DNA from 2 places in the Agromyces endophyticus genome. Region 1 is predicted to be linked to the other one. Evidence: predicted binding sites of a transcription regulator. Region 1 holds the regulator's gene; the other holds the start of a gene.
The links. Region 1 encodes LexA, which represses DNA repair genes until DNA is damaged. Its sites were predicted from a motif close to TCGAACANNTGTTCGA; they were not measured.

Region 1 (6,324 bases):
GACCTGCCAGAGGTCGCCGCCGTCCTTCGTCCAGCCGCGGGCGGCGAGCGTCGTGCCGCGCACGTCGAGACCGACGGCGATGGCCTCGCCGTACTGGGCGATGACCGATGCAGCCCACTCGGGGTTCTCGAGTGCCGCGGTACCGAGGTTGATGCGCTTCGCACCGATCTCGAGCGCGTGCTCGAGCGACTCGTCGTCGCGGATGCCGCCGGAGAGCTCGACGTTGACGCCGCGCACCTGGCGGATGACCTTCTTCAGGATGCCGCCGTTGGAGCCGCGGCCGAACGCCGCGTCGAGGTCGACGAGGTGGATCCACTCCGCGCCCTGGTCGGCCCAGTCGACGGCCGCGTCGACGGGGTCGCCGTAGCTCGTCTCGGTGCCCGCCTCGCCCTTCGTCAGGCGGACGGCCTTGCCGCCGGCCACGTCGACGGCCGGCAGCAGCACGAGGCCGGGGGTCTTGTTGAACTCACTCATCACTACTGTCCTCGTTCGCGGTGGGCCGTCGGACCCGATTCGGTCGGCGCGATGAGCGCCGGTACCGTCACAGGATCATAGTCGCCCGCGGCGCGCGCGACGTGACCATGACGGTCGGATGACTCAGGCGAGCGCACCGAGCCAGTTGGCGAGCAGTCGGATGCCGGCATCCGACGACTTCTCGGGGTGGAACTGCGTCGCCGACAACGGACCGTTCTCGACGGCCGCGAGGAAGCGCCCGCCGTGCTCGGCCCAGGTCAGCCTCGGCTGCGGGAACGGCGGCATGACCTCGAGCTGCCACGACTGCGCCGCGAACGAGTGCACGAAGTAGAACCGTTCGCCTTCGATGCCGTCGAAGAGCACCGACCCCTCGTCGGGCGCGACCGTGTTCCAGCCCATGTGGGGCAGCACCTCGGCCGGCAGCTCCTCGACGACGCCCGGCCACTCGCCGAGACCCTCGGTGTCGACGCCGCGCTCGACGCCGCGCTCGAAGAGCACCTGCATGCCGACGCAGATGCCGAGCACGTGCCGCCCGCCTGCGAGGCGCCGGTCGATCACCTCGTCGCCGCGGACGGCGCGGAGCTGGTCCATGACCGCCTTGAACGCACCCACCCCGGGCACGAGCAGGCCGTCGGCCTCCAGCGCAGCAGTGCGGTCGGCCGTGACCTCGACCTCGGCCCCCGCCTGCTCGAGCGCCTTCGCCGCCGAGTGCACGTTGCCCGACCCGTAGTCGAGCACGACCACGCGCTTCGTGCGGCTCACAGCGCACCCTTGGTCGAGGGGATGCCGCTCACGAGCGGGTCGAGCGCCTTCGCCTGGCGGAACGCCCTGGCGAACGCCTTGAACTCGGCCTCGGCGATGTGGTGCGGGTCGCGGCCGCCGAGCACTGTCACGTGCACGGTGAGGCCCGCGTTGAACGCGATCGCCTCGAAGACGTGCCGCACCATCGACCCGGTGAAGTGGCCGCCGATGAGGTGGAACTCGAAGCCCTGCGGCTCGCCCGTGTGGACGAGGAACGGCCGGCCGGAGATGTCGACGACCGCTTGCGCGAGCGCCTCGTCGAGCGGCACGAGCGCGTCGCCGTAGCGCGAGATGCCGCGCTTGTCGCCGAGCGCCTCGCGGATCGCCTGCCCGAGCACGATGCCCGTGTCTTCGACGGTGTGGTGGACGTCGATGTGCAGGTCGCCCGACGCGCGCACGGTCAGGTCGGTGAGCGAGTGCTTCGCGAAGGCCGTGAGCAGGTGGTCGTAGAAGGGCACGCCCGTCTCGATGTCGCTCACCCCGGTGCCGTCGAGGTCGATCGACAGGTCGATGCTCGATTCGCTGGTCTCGCGCTGCACTCGCGCCGTGCGCGACGGGGACTGGGCGGTCATGCTTCGATCCTATTCGTCGCGTTCGGCGCGAAGACGGCGATCGCCTCGAGGAACGCCGTGGTCTCGGCCTCGGTGCCGGCGCTCACCCGCAGGTGCCCGGGGATGCCGAGCTCCCTGATCAGGATGCCGCGTGCGAGGAGCCCCTCGAACACCGCGTGCGGGTCGTCGACGCCGCCGAAGAGCACGAAGTTCGAGCCGCTCCGGTGCGGGGCGAAGCCGAGGCGCGCGAGCTCGGTCGTGATGCGCTCGCGCTGGCGGCGGATGTCGTCGACCATCGCGAGCATCTCGTCGGCGTGCGCGAGCGCACCGAGCGCGGCCGCCTGGGTGAGCGCCGAGAGGTGGTACGGCAACCGCACGAGCCGCAGCGCGTCGATCGTCGCCGGGTCGCCGGCGAGGTACCCGACGCGAGCTCCGGCGAAGGCGAACGCCTTGCTCATCGTGCGCGACACGACGAGCCGTGGCCGCCCCTCGAGCAGCGTGAGCGCGCTCGGCGTGCCGCGGTCGGCGAACTCGAAGTACGCCTCGTCGACCACCACGATGCCGCGTGCGGCATCGGCGACCGAGCGCACGGTGTCCAGCGACAGCGGCGTGCCCGTCGGGTTGTTCGGCGCGCAGAGGAAGACGAGGTCGGGGTCGTGCTCGCGTACCGCCGCCACCGCCGTCTCGGGGCTCAGCTCGAAGTCGTCGTCGCGATCGGCGGAGATCCAGCGGGTGCCGGTGCCCGAGGCGAGCAGCGAGTACATCGAGTACGTGGGTGCGAAGCCGAGCACCGAGCGACCTGGTCCGCCGAAGGCCTGCAGCACCTGCTGCAGCACCTCGTTGGAGCCGTTGGCCGCCCAGATCTGGTCGGGCGACAGTCCGTGTCCGAGGTACCGCGCGAGCGCCTCGCGCAGCTCGGTGAACTCGCGGTCGGGGTAGCGGTTCAGCCGCAGGATCGCGCCTGCGACACGGGCGACGATGTCGTGGGCGACGTCTTCGGGGATGGCATGCGTGTTCTCGTTGACGTTGAGGGCGACCGGCACGGCCTTCTGCGGGGCGCCGTACGGAGAACGGCCGCGCAGGTCATCGCGGATGGGAAGGTCGTCGAGACTCGTCACCGATCCAGCCTAGCCACGCAGATCGCGCCGACGACGACTGCGACATCGTGTGACAGGCGCCGCGCCGGCGCGTACGGGCTACTCCCCGGCAGCAGGCACGGCCAGTCGCTGACCCGGCTCGATCGTCGCACCGTCGAGCTGATTGAGCCGCACAATCTCGGCGATCGTGTCGCGCGGGTCGGCCGAGGGTGCGATCGCCTCGGCGATCTCCCACAGCGAGCCTCCGGCATCGACCGTGACATAGTGCAGTGAACCGCCGCCCGTGAGATCGGCGGCCGCACCGCCCGCGTTCAACGCGGCGGCGAACACCCAGATCGCGATCGGCAGCGCCGCGAGGGTCGTGAACACCACTCGCCCACGACGCGTCAGCCGGAGCCGGGTGCGCGCCCGTGCCGGGTAGTCGCTCGTCGTCATGATCGCTGCGCTCATGTCATCCTCCTGCGTGGACTGCATCCGGCCCTCGGCCGGGAGGGCCGGATGCGAATCTTTGTTCCGAATATATATTCGAATGCGTTCGGTCGCAAGCATTCGCCCGCGGAATTCTCCTCGACCGATCTCGCGACACACTCGAACGAATGTTTGCCGGGCACTGCTGCGGCGGATACAGTTTCGAATGTCTGGGAAACAGTCCAGCAGACACCACCGACATCCGATCGCGAGCGGCGATCGCAACGAGGGGCGGAGAGCGTGAAGAGCGACAACGACGTGCGCGAGACCGGCAGGGCACGCCGCCGCAAGAGCCTGAGCGCGAAGCAGATCGCGATCCTCGAGGTCGTGCAGCGGTCGGTCGCGACCCGCGGCTACCCGCCGAGCATGCGCGAGATCGGCGATGCCGTCGGGCTCTCGTCGCTCTCGAGCGTCACGCACCAGCTCAACCAGCTGGAGCTGGCCGGCTACCTGCGGCGAGACCCGAACCGCCCGCGCGCCCTCGAGGTCCTCATCGAGCTCCCCGGGCTCGACGAGCGTGCACCGTCGGCGGGCGAGCCCGCGCCCGTCGCGGACGCCGCGATGGTGCCGCTCGTCGGTCGCATCGCCGCGGGCGTGCCGATCACGGCCGAGCAGCAGATCGACGAGGTGTTCCCGCTCCCCCGCCAGCTCGTGGGCAAGGGCGAGCTGTTCATCCTGAAGGTCGTCGGCGACTCGATGGTCGATGCGGCGATCTGCGACGGCGACTGGGTCGTCGTGCGTTCGCAGCGAACCGCCGAGAACGGCGAGATCGTCGCGGCCATGCTCGACGGCGAGGCGACCGTCAAGGTGTTCCGCCAGCGCGACGGTCACACCTGGCTGCTGCCGCGCAACACGGCGTTCGAGCCCATCCTCGGCGACCACGCCGAAGTGCTCGGCAAGGTCGTGGCCGTGCTGCGCACGGTCTGACGGCCGCCGGCCGCGATCGAACCGGAGGGGTCAGGCGGTCGCCGTCCCGCCCAGCTGGCCGACCGACCGGAGCCACTCCCCGATCGCGTGCATGAAGCCCGCGTGGTCGTCGCGGAACACGGTGTGCCCCGTGCCCGGGACCGTCGCCACGGTCATGCCGCGCCGTCGCAGGTCGGCGGCCACCCGGTCGGTGATCAGCAGGCTCTTCTCGGCCAGCAGCACGAGACTGGGGGCCACGAGTCTCGTCGGGGGCACGAGCGGCCGGGTGTCGGCGAACCCGAGGATCGTGCGCTTGTCCCAGTCGCGCAGCGTCGCGAGCTCGATGTCGACGTCGACGGCGCTCCATTTCGGGTTCATCCGCACGAGCGCGTTGCGCCGGGGTTTCGGCGCGATCGCGAAGAAGAGCTTGTAGGCGAGCCCGAGCGGACCCTTCGGGAACGCGAAGGCCGGATCGACGTAGATCGCGGCGCGCGGTGCGAGCCGATCGGCGACGAGGCTCGCGACGAGACCGCCGAGCGAGTGCCCGAGCACCACGTCGGGCTGGCCGTCGAGCATCGGCGCGACCGTCTCGACGACGTCGTCGGCCCATGCGGCGGGTGAATAGCGCTCGGCCCTGGGGCTGCGTCCGTGCCCCGCGAGGTCCACCGCGAGCACGCGGAACCCCTGCGCCTCGAGTTCGCCCGTGACGCGATGCCACGCCCGCGAGTCCGACATGATGCCATGGATGAGGATGGCCGTGCGGGCGCCGGCGCCCGTCTCGTGAACCGCGAGTCGCATGCGTCGACGGTACGTCGCCCGCCTGAGCGTCGCCCCGGCGAACCTTGCGAACCAGCCGTGCGTCGTCGAAGTGCTCGACGTCGGTGCGCGTGGCCGTGTCAGGGTCGGTGCCGCGGTGTCGCCCCCCGCCACAGCCCGCACTGCCGGCACTGCCGGCTCGGCCGGCACGACTGGCACGACTGGCGGGCGGACGCCGGCACGCGGCATCCGCCCGCCGTCGACCTAGCCTGCCGCGCCGATGCCGGTGCGTTCGGCGGCCAGCCCTGCGCGCACCGCCCGCGTCGCCTCGACGAGGTTCGCGAGCGATGCGACCGTCTCGTCGTAGCCACGGGTCTTCAGCCCGCAGTCGGGGTTCACCCACAGCCGGCCTGCCGGGATCCCGGCCGCGGCCCGTTCGAGCAGCTCCTGCAGCTCAACCGCCGAAGGCACGCGCGGCGAGTGGATGTCGTAGACCCCGGGCCCGATGCCGTGGTCGAAGCCGCTCTCTGCGAGGTCGTCGACGACCTCCATGCGACTGCGGGCCGCCTCGATCGAGGTCACGTCGGCGTCGAGGCCCTTGATCGCGTCGATCACGACGCCGAACTCCGAGTAGCAGAGATGCGTGTGCACCTGGGTCGCGGGCGCCGCGGCCGCCGTCGCGAGCGTGAACGACCCGACCGACCAATCGAGGTACGCCGGCTGGTCGGCGATCTTCAGCGGCAGGAGCTCGCGCAGCGCGGGCTCGTCGACCTGGATGATCCTGATGCCCGCGTCCTCCAGGTCGGCGATCTCGTCGCGCAGCGCGAGTGCGACCTGACGCGCGGTGTCGGCGAGCGGCTGGTCGTCGCGCACGAACGACCACGCGAGGATCGTGACCGGGCCCGTGAGCATGCCCTTCACGGGCTTGTCGCTCAGCGACTGCGCGAACGCCGACCATTCGACCGTCATCGGCGCCGGGCGCGAGACGTCGCCCCAGAGCAGCGACGGCCGCGTGCACCGGGAGCCGTACGACTGCACCCAGCCGTGCTCGGTCACCGCGAAGCCGTCGAGCAGTTCGGCGAAGTACTGCACCATGTCGTTGCGCTCGGGCTCGCCGTGCACGAGCACATCGAGGCCGAGGTCCTCCTGCAGGCGCACGACCCGCTCGATCTCCGCGCGCATGAGCGCCTCGTACCCGCCGGCGTCGAGCTCGCCGCGCACGAGGCGCGCCCGTGCCGCGCGCAGCTCGCCGGTCTGCGGGAAGGAACCGA
Region 2 (6,324 bases), 1.3 Mb from region 1:
CGCTCGCCTCCTCGGCGAGCGCATCGGCGAGCAGGTGCCGGATGCCGCGTGGCGCGCCCCGCACGAGTGCGGGGTCGTACGGGTCGGGCAGGGCGGCTCCACGTCCGACCCACTCGCGGATGGCCTCGAGATACCGCTCGCGTGAGAGCCCGCCCGGGTGGCCGTGCGAACGGGCGAGCGGCCGCGAGTCGCGGCGCGGTCGTGGTGCGGCGGGCGCCCAGGCCTCTCGACCGGATGCGGTGCCCACGCCGTTGCCGTTGCCGCGGTCGAACCGGGCCCGGGCCTCGGGGGTGCCCACGAGCGCCCACGCCTGCTGCACCGCGTGGAAGCGGGCCGCGTCGCCGCCCGTGTCGGGGTGCGCCTCCCGGAGGGCTCGCCGATAGGCCGCGCGCAGGGTCGCCTCGTCGGCATCGACGGAGACGCCCAAGAGTTCGTAGGGCGACGCTGACAGTGGACTCTCGGGCATTGGCTCGCTTTCGTTGCGAGCACGAGAATACCGCCGCGGGCGCCGGCATCCCTATTCATGGGATGCCGGCGCCCGACCGATGCTCAGGAGACCGCGGCCGTGGCGGCGGACGTCTTGGCGATGGTCGGGTAGCCGCTCAGCGAGCCCGTGACCTTCACCGTGATCGTCTTCCCCTTCTGCAGCGATGTCAGCTTGAAGGTCGACGAGGTCGCACCACTGATCGCCGTGCCCGACGCGTACCACTGGTACGAGAACGTGGTGCCGGTCGTCCAGGTGCCGGGCTTCGCCGTGAGCGTCGACCCGACCGCAGCGGTACCCGAGATCGTCGGCGTCGCCACCGTCGCGACCTTCGCCGTCGCCGCCGACGACTTCGACACCGTCGTGTATCCCGAGAGCGCACCCTTCACCGTCACCGTCACCGTCTTGCCGGCCTGCGCACTCGTGAGCTTGAACGTCGACGCCGTCGCCCCCGTGATCGCCGTGCCCGACGCGTACCACTGGTACGAGAACACCGTGCCCGACGTCCAGGTGCCCGGCTTCGCCGTGAGCGTCGACCCGACCGCAGCGGTACCCGAGATCGTCGGCGTCGCCACCGTCGCGACCTTCGCCGTCGCCGCCGACTGCTTGATGGCTCGGATGTTGCCGCCGACGGTGCCGGTGACGACGACGGAGATGGTCTTGCCCGCCTGTGCGCTCGTGAGCTTGTAGGTCGACGCCGTCGCGCCGCTGATCGCGACGCCCGACGCGAACCACTTGTACGAGAACTTCGTCGGGAAGGTCGCGTTCGTCGTCCAGGTTCCGGTCTTCGCCGTGAGCGTCGAGCCGACCGCGGCCGTGCCCGAGATCGTCGGCGTCGCCGCGGTGAAGGTGCCGGCGTCGACGAAGATGTGCTCGGCGGCGAACACCGTCCGGGAGTCGTACGCGGGGAGCGTTCCGGTGAGCTTCAGGTAGATTCCGCGGCCCCGTTGGGCCGTCGTGATCGTGAAGGTCTTGCCGGTCGCGCCTGCGATGTTGCCGTCGGCATACGCCCACTGGTACGAGAACTGGGTTCCCGACGGCCACCCGCCGGCCGACGCCGTCAACGTCGAGCCGACGACGCCGGTACCGGTGAACATCGCGACTCCCGGAGTCAGCGAACCTTTGACGACGGTGCCTCGGACGGCGGTGTCCCACGTCGGCACGTATCCGGCCTTCCGCCCGTCGACGCGCACGCTGAGCTGCTTTCCGACCAGGTCGGCGGTCGGGACGTACGTCGCCGACGTCGCGCCGGTGATCGCCACCGCGTTCGCGAACCACTGGTACGTCACGGCATCGGGCTGGATCTGCCAGGTCGCGGTGACCTGCATCGTCGAACCGACCTGGAGCGAACCGCTGACGTTCAGTTGCGGCATCCACAACGCTGCCGACACGTTCGCGTCGAAGCCCGTCAGCGCCTGGCCGATCCCGACCTCGATGGGCGTCGCCGTGGCGATCTCGCGCTGCAGCTTCCAGTACTGGTCGGGGTAGGTGCCCGTGTTGAAGAGCAGCGTGTACGTACCGGCACGGAGGCCCGTGATGAGGTACTCGCCGTCGGTGCCGATCCGCACGTAGTCGCCTTCGCGCACCCATTCGCCCGAGGCATCCCGTCGCCACGGGAAGACTCCCGCACCGTTCTCAGGCACGCCGGTCAGCTTGCCCGAGATCGTCGAGGCACGAACGAGGGTCATGTCGACGCCGGCGAGCTCCTGACCGTCGGCGACCGTCACCGTCTGCGCCGACGCGAAGTCGAAGCCGTCCTTCCACCAGGCCGTCAGCACGGAGTCGTCGTCCCAGGTCATGAAGCGCAACTTGTAGGTGCCCGCTGCCAGGTACGGGATGGTGAAGTCGCCCTCCGGCGAGATCCACCCACCCACGCTCGCGTTGTCGACCGAAGCCTCGAACGCGCTGACGGTGAGGCCGGCCGCCTCGGGGTCGACGCCCTCGGGCAGGGTCACGTGACCGGAGATGCTCGCCGTGCCGGTACCGACCTCGGCGTGAGCGGGCGGCGCCGAGATTCCGATGGCCGCGAGCACGAGCGCCACCACGGCGCCGACGACGATCCATGCGCGCGGACGCGCGGACAGCAGTGAACTCAAGCGATGCCTCCCAAGCATGCGAGCGCGACCCGGCCCGGCCCGGCACGGTCACGGAAGTAGGGTGGTCGGTCCTGGCCGGGTGCGCCCATTCTCACACAAGCGGAGATCGTCCTCCGCTCCCTCGAGACACGTCGTCATTCGCGGGGCAGCAGCAGCATCCCGTCGACGATGAGCTCGCGGATCTCGGGGAGCAGTTCGCCGGCGAGCGCGGGCCCGTCGACCTCGAGCAGCTGTGCGAGCGCCGCGACGATCGCACCGGCCGCGAGCTCGCCGTCGCAGGCGCCGACGAATGCGGCGAGCGCCGTGCCGGGCGAGATCGTGCGTGCGAACCCGCCGCCCTGGCGCAGCAGCATCGCGGTCGGGTCCTCGTCGCCGGGCCAGTAGTGGCGTTCCTCCGTGACATCGCCCGCGACGGTCAAGTGGACGGCGGCGAGCGACGCGTCGTCGAGCGTTGCCAGCCGGTCGAGCGCGTCGAGGCACTGCGCGAGGTGTCCGCCGAGGCCCGCGGGGTTCGAGCCGATGGCACCGTGCCGTCGCTCGACACGGGCCAGTCTGCCGGTGGCGGATGCCGCTGCTGGGGCATCCGCGTCGCCCGAGCGCCGCACGAGCACGTACCCGAAGCCGACCTCGGTGACGCCGCGCGCCGCGAAATCGTCGAGCCATGCGTCGTACAGGCGGTCGAACGCAGCCGTGCCCGACCGGGTGCCGCCGTCGCGGATCCAGGTCTCGGCGTACTCGGTGACGGGCTGCACCTCGCGCTCGACGAGCCAGTGGTCGAGGTCTCCGGCCCACGAGGCCGCGCGGGCGAGGCCGTCGACGCCGTCGCGGTACTCCCAGTTGGCGAGCAGCTGGGCGACTCCGCCCGGTTCGAGGTGCTCGGCGCAGCCCCGGACGACGGCCTCGACGAGCGCGTCGCCCACCATGCCGCCGTCGCGGTATTCGTACTCGGGCACGCCCTCGGTGCGCGGCGTGATGACGAACGGCGGATTCGACACGATGCGGTCGAACCGCTCGCCGGCGACCGGCTCGAACAGGCTGCCGAGGCGCAGCTCGACGCCGTCGATGCCGTTGAGCTCGAGGTTCATCCGGGCGATCTCGAGCGCCCGCTCGGAGATGTCGGTCGCGACGACCGAGTCGGCGAAGCGCGAGGCGTGCATGGCCTGGACGCCGCAGCCCGTGCCGAGGTCGAGCACGCGCCGCGCGGGCGTCGGCTGCATGAGCCCCGACAGCGTGGTCGACGCGCCGCCGACGCCGAGTACGTGGTCCTCGCGGAGTGCGTGCCCGAGGGCGAGTTCGCCGAGGTCGGAGAGGATCCACCAGTGCGCACTGCCGTGCGCGTCGGTGAACGCGTAGGGGCGCAGGTCGAGTGCGGCGAGGATGGTGGCGCCTTCGCTGCGGATGAGGCCGATCGCGGCCGCATCGTCGAGGCCGAGCTCGGGCAACGCCGCGGCCGCCTCGTCGGCCGGCACCGGCAGGCCGAGCACGAAGAGTTCGGCGAGCACCGCGAGCGGAGCGGACGCGCCGTGCTCGCGTCGGAGGGCGTCGAGCACACGCCGGGCCGGTACTCGTTCGCTGCGGTGGAGCGCGGCAGACGCCGTCTCACCCCAGAGCGCGTCGAGCGCGTCGACGGTGAAGTCGGCGGCTTCGAGGTCGGCGGCGAGGCGAGCGAGCGGGGTCGACGTACGTGCGGAGTCCACCCGCCCATTCAAGCAGTGGCGCCTCGGCCCGTGGGTTGAGGAACGAGCGCAGCGAGCGTCTCGAGACCGCCCGCGCGACCACACGAGTTCTCCACAATCCTCGAACATCTCTTCGAAAATCAGGAGGTTCACGGTAGGCTGATGGCATGCCCGAACCCGCTGGAATACCCGCCCTGACCGGGGTTTCAGCCGCACTCGATCAGGTGTGTTCCGTGTGGGCGGGCGCCGTGCTCGCGGGCGTCGTCGGATCGACGCTCGCAGCTGCTGATGTGCGGGTCATGAGCGATGAGGGGCTCGTCCGGGTCACCGAGGCGTTGGGTGAGTTGTCCCGCCGGGTGCAAGCGTTGCAGGCTCCCATCGCGGCCGAGCTCGCGGCACGGTCACGTCCCGGTACCGACGAGGTCGCCCGCAAGCACGGCTACGCCACGGCCGAACGCCTCATCGCGACCGCCACCGGCAGCCGGCACACCGACGCGGCCAAACTCGTCGCGGTCGGTCAGGCGACCGCACCCCGGGCGTCGTTCACCGGCGAACTGCTGCCGCCCAGGCACCCGCACCTCGCCGACGCACTGGCATCCGGCACGATCTGCGTCGACGCGGCCGAAGTGATCCGCCGCTTCCTCGACCGGGTCGCGCCCCGCGCCGACCGGGCCGAACTCGCCGACGCCGAACGGTTCCTCGTCGAGCAGGCCCCCACCGTCGGAGTCGATGGCCTCCACCGGCTCGTGAAACTCCTCGAAGCCCGACTCGACCCCGACGGCGTCAAGCCCCGCGAAGACGAGTTGCGTGCCGCCCGCGGACTCCGATTCTGGGAAGACCGGGCCGGCATGCTCCAACTCCGCGGCGCATTCGACCCCGTCAACGGCGCCCCCATCAAACTCGCGCTCGAAACCCTGGTCGCCGCCCAACTGCACCAGGCCCGGGGCAGCAACCAGCCGGGCGACTCCGGCGCGACCGGCAGCTGCCACGACGCCACGCCAACGGACGCCGTCGCAGCCGGAGACGCCATCGAGGGCACGCGCAGCGGTGCAGGTACGAACCGCAGCATGAGCCCGGTCGCAGGCGACCGGCCCGACCAGGTATTCATCGAGGACCGCACGATCGTGCAGATGAACGCCGACGCCCTCGCCGACATCGCCCGCACCGCACTCAGCGCTGAGCACGCACCCGCACCCCTCCGACAGACGATGGTCATCGCCCGCGTCGACGCCGACATGCTCACCACCGGGCATGGTCATGGCACGATCGACGGAATCGACCAGCCCATCTCGATCCAGTCCGTGCGCGAACTTGCGATGCACGCCGGCATCGCACCCATCTACCTCGATGAGCACGGCGAGAACCTGCAACTCGGCCGCCACCGCCGCCTGTTCACCCACGCCCAGAAACTCGCCCTCATCGAACGCGACGGCGGCTGCGCCTGGCCCGGCTGCACCCGGCCGCCCTCGCACACCCAAGCCCACCACCTCCGCTGGTGGCGCCGGCACCACGGCCGAACCGACGTCTCCAACGGCGTCATGCTCTGCGCACACCACCACCACCGCATCCACGACGACGGCTGGCTCATCTTCAACATCAACGGCTACGTCTGGTTCATCCCACCCGCACACCTCGACCCCGACCGCAGACCCCGCCCGGGCAACCGCAGAATCCCCACCACCCTGCCCCCACCACCCGACGTACGAACCCTGCTCACCGAGTACGCCGCCGCCTGAGACGCCCCGCACGAGACACCGCCGTGCGCCAGATCGATTCGGGCACGCCCGCGTCGGCCGGGGTCTCCGTCACCGTTGCTCGTCGAGCGTCACCGGGCGCGCGTCTCCCAGGCCGCGGTCGTCGCTTCGACCTCCAGCACGAGGTCGAGCACGAGCGGGAGCGGGCCGAACCCGTCCTCGATCGTGAGGTGTCCGCCACCGGGCACGATGACCCGGTCGAGTTCGAACGCGTCGGCGAACGAGGTCGTGCCGGCCGGGCTGCAGGGGTCGGCGTCGCTCTGCACGACGATCGGCGCCTCGAGGCTCGCCGCGGCGAGCGCCGCCGCGACGCC

Region 2: the regulator LexA is predicted to act here: its motif matches at 4,378-4,393, upstream of MUN74_RS14540 (HNH endonuclease signature motif containing protein).

Annotation. Positions count from the first base shown of each region.
Region 1 is NZ_CP095042.1:211,306-217,629, forward strand. It holds gene priA (bifunctional 1-(5-phosphoribosyl)-5-((5-phosphoribosylamino)methylideneamino)imidazole-4-carboxamide isomerase/phosphoribosylanthranilate isomerase PriA) at 1-474, opposite strand, end outside; gene hisH (imidazole glycerol phosphate synthase subunit HisH) at 598-1,236, opposite strand; gene hisB (imidazoleglycerol-phosphate dehydratase HisB) at 1,233-1,847, opposite strand; gene MUN74_RS01020 (histidinol-phosphate transaminase) at 1,844-2,944, opposite strand; gene MUN74_RS01025 (LysM peptidoglycan-binding domain-containing protein) at 3,023-3,472, opposite strand; gene lexA (transcriptional repressor LexA) at 3,632-4,318, shown strand; gene MUN74_RS01035 (alpha/beta fold hydrolase) at 4,349-5,095, opposite strand; gene metE (5-methyltetrahydropteroyltriglutamate--homocysteine S-methyltransferase) at 5,318-6,324, opposite strand, start outside.
Region 2 is NZ_CP095042.1:3,204,903-3,211,226, reverse strand. It holds gene MUN74_RS14555 (J domain-containing protein) at 1-466, opposite strand, end outside; gene MUN74_RS14550 (hypothetical protein) at 550-2,580, opposite strand; gene MUN74_RS14545 (DUF7059 domain-containing protein) at 2,715-4,277, opposite strand; gene MUN74_RS14540 (HNH endonuclease signature motif containing protein) at 4,424-5,992, shown strand; gene MUN74_RS19245 (alpha/beta hydrolase) at 6,082-6,324, opposite strand, start outside.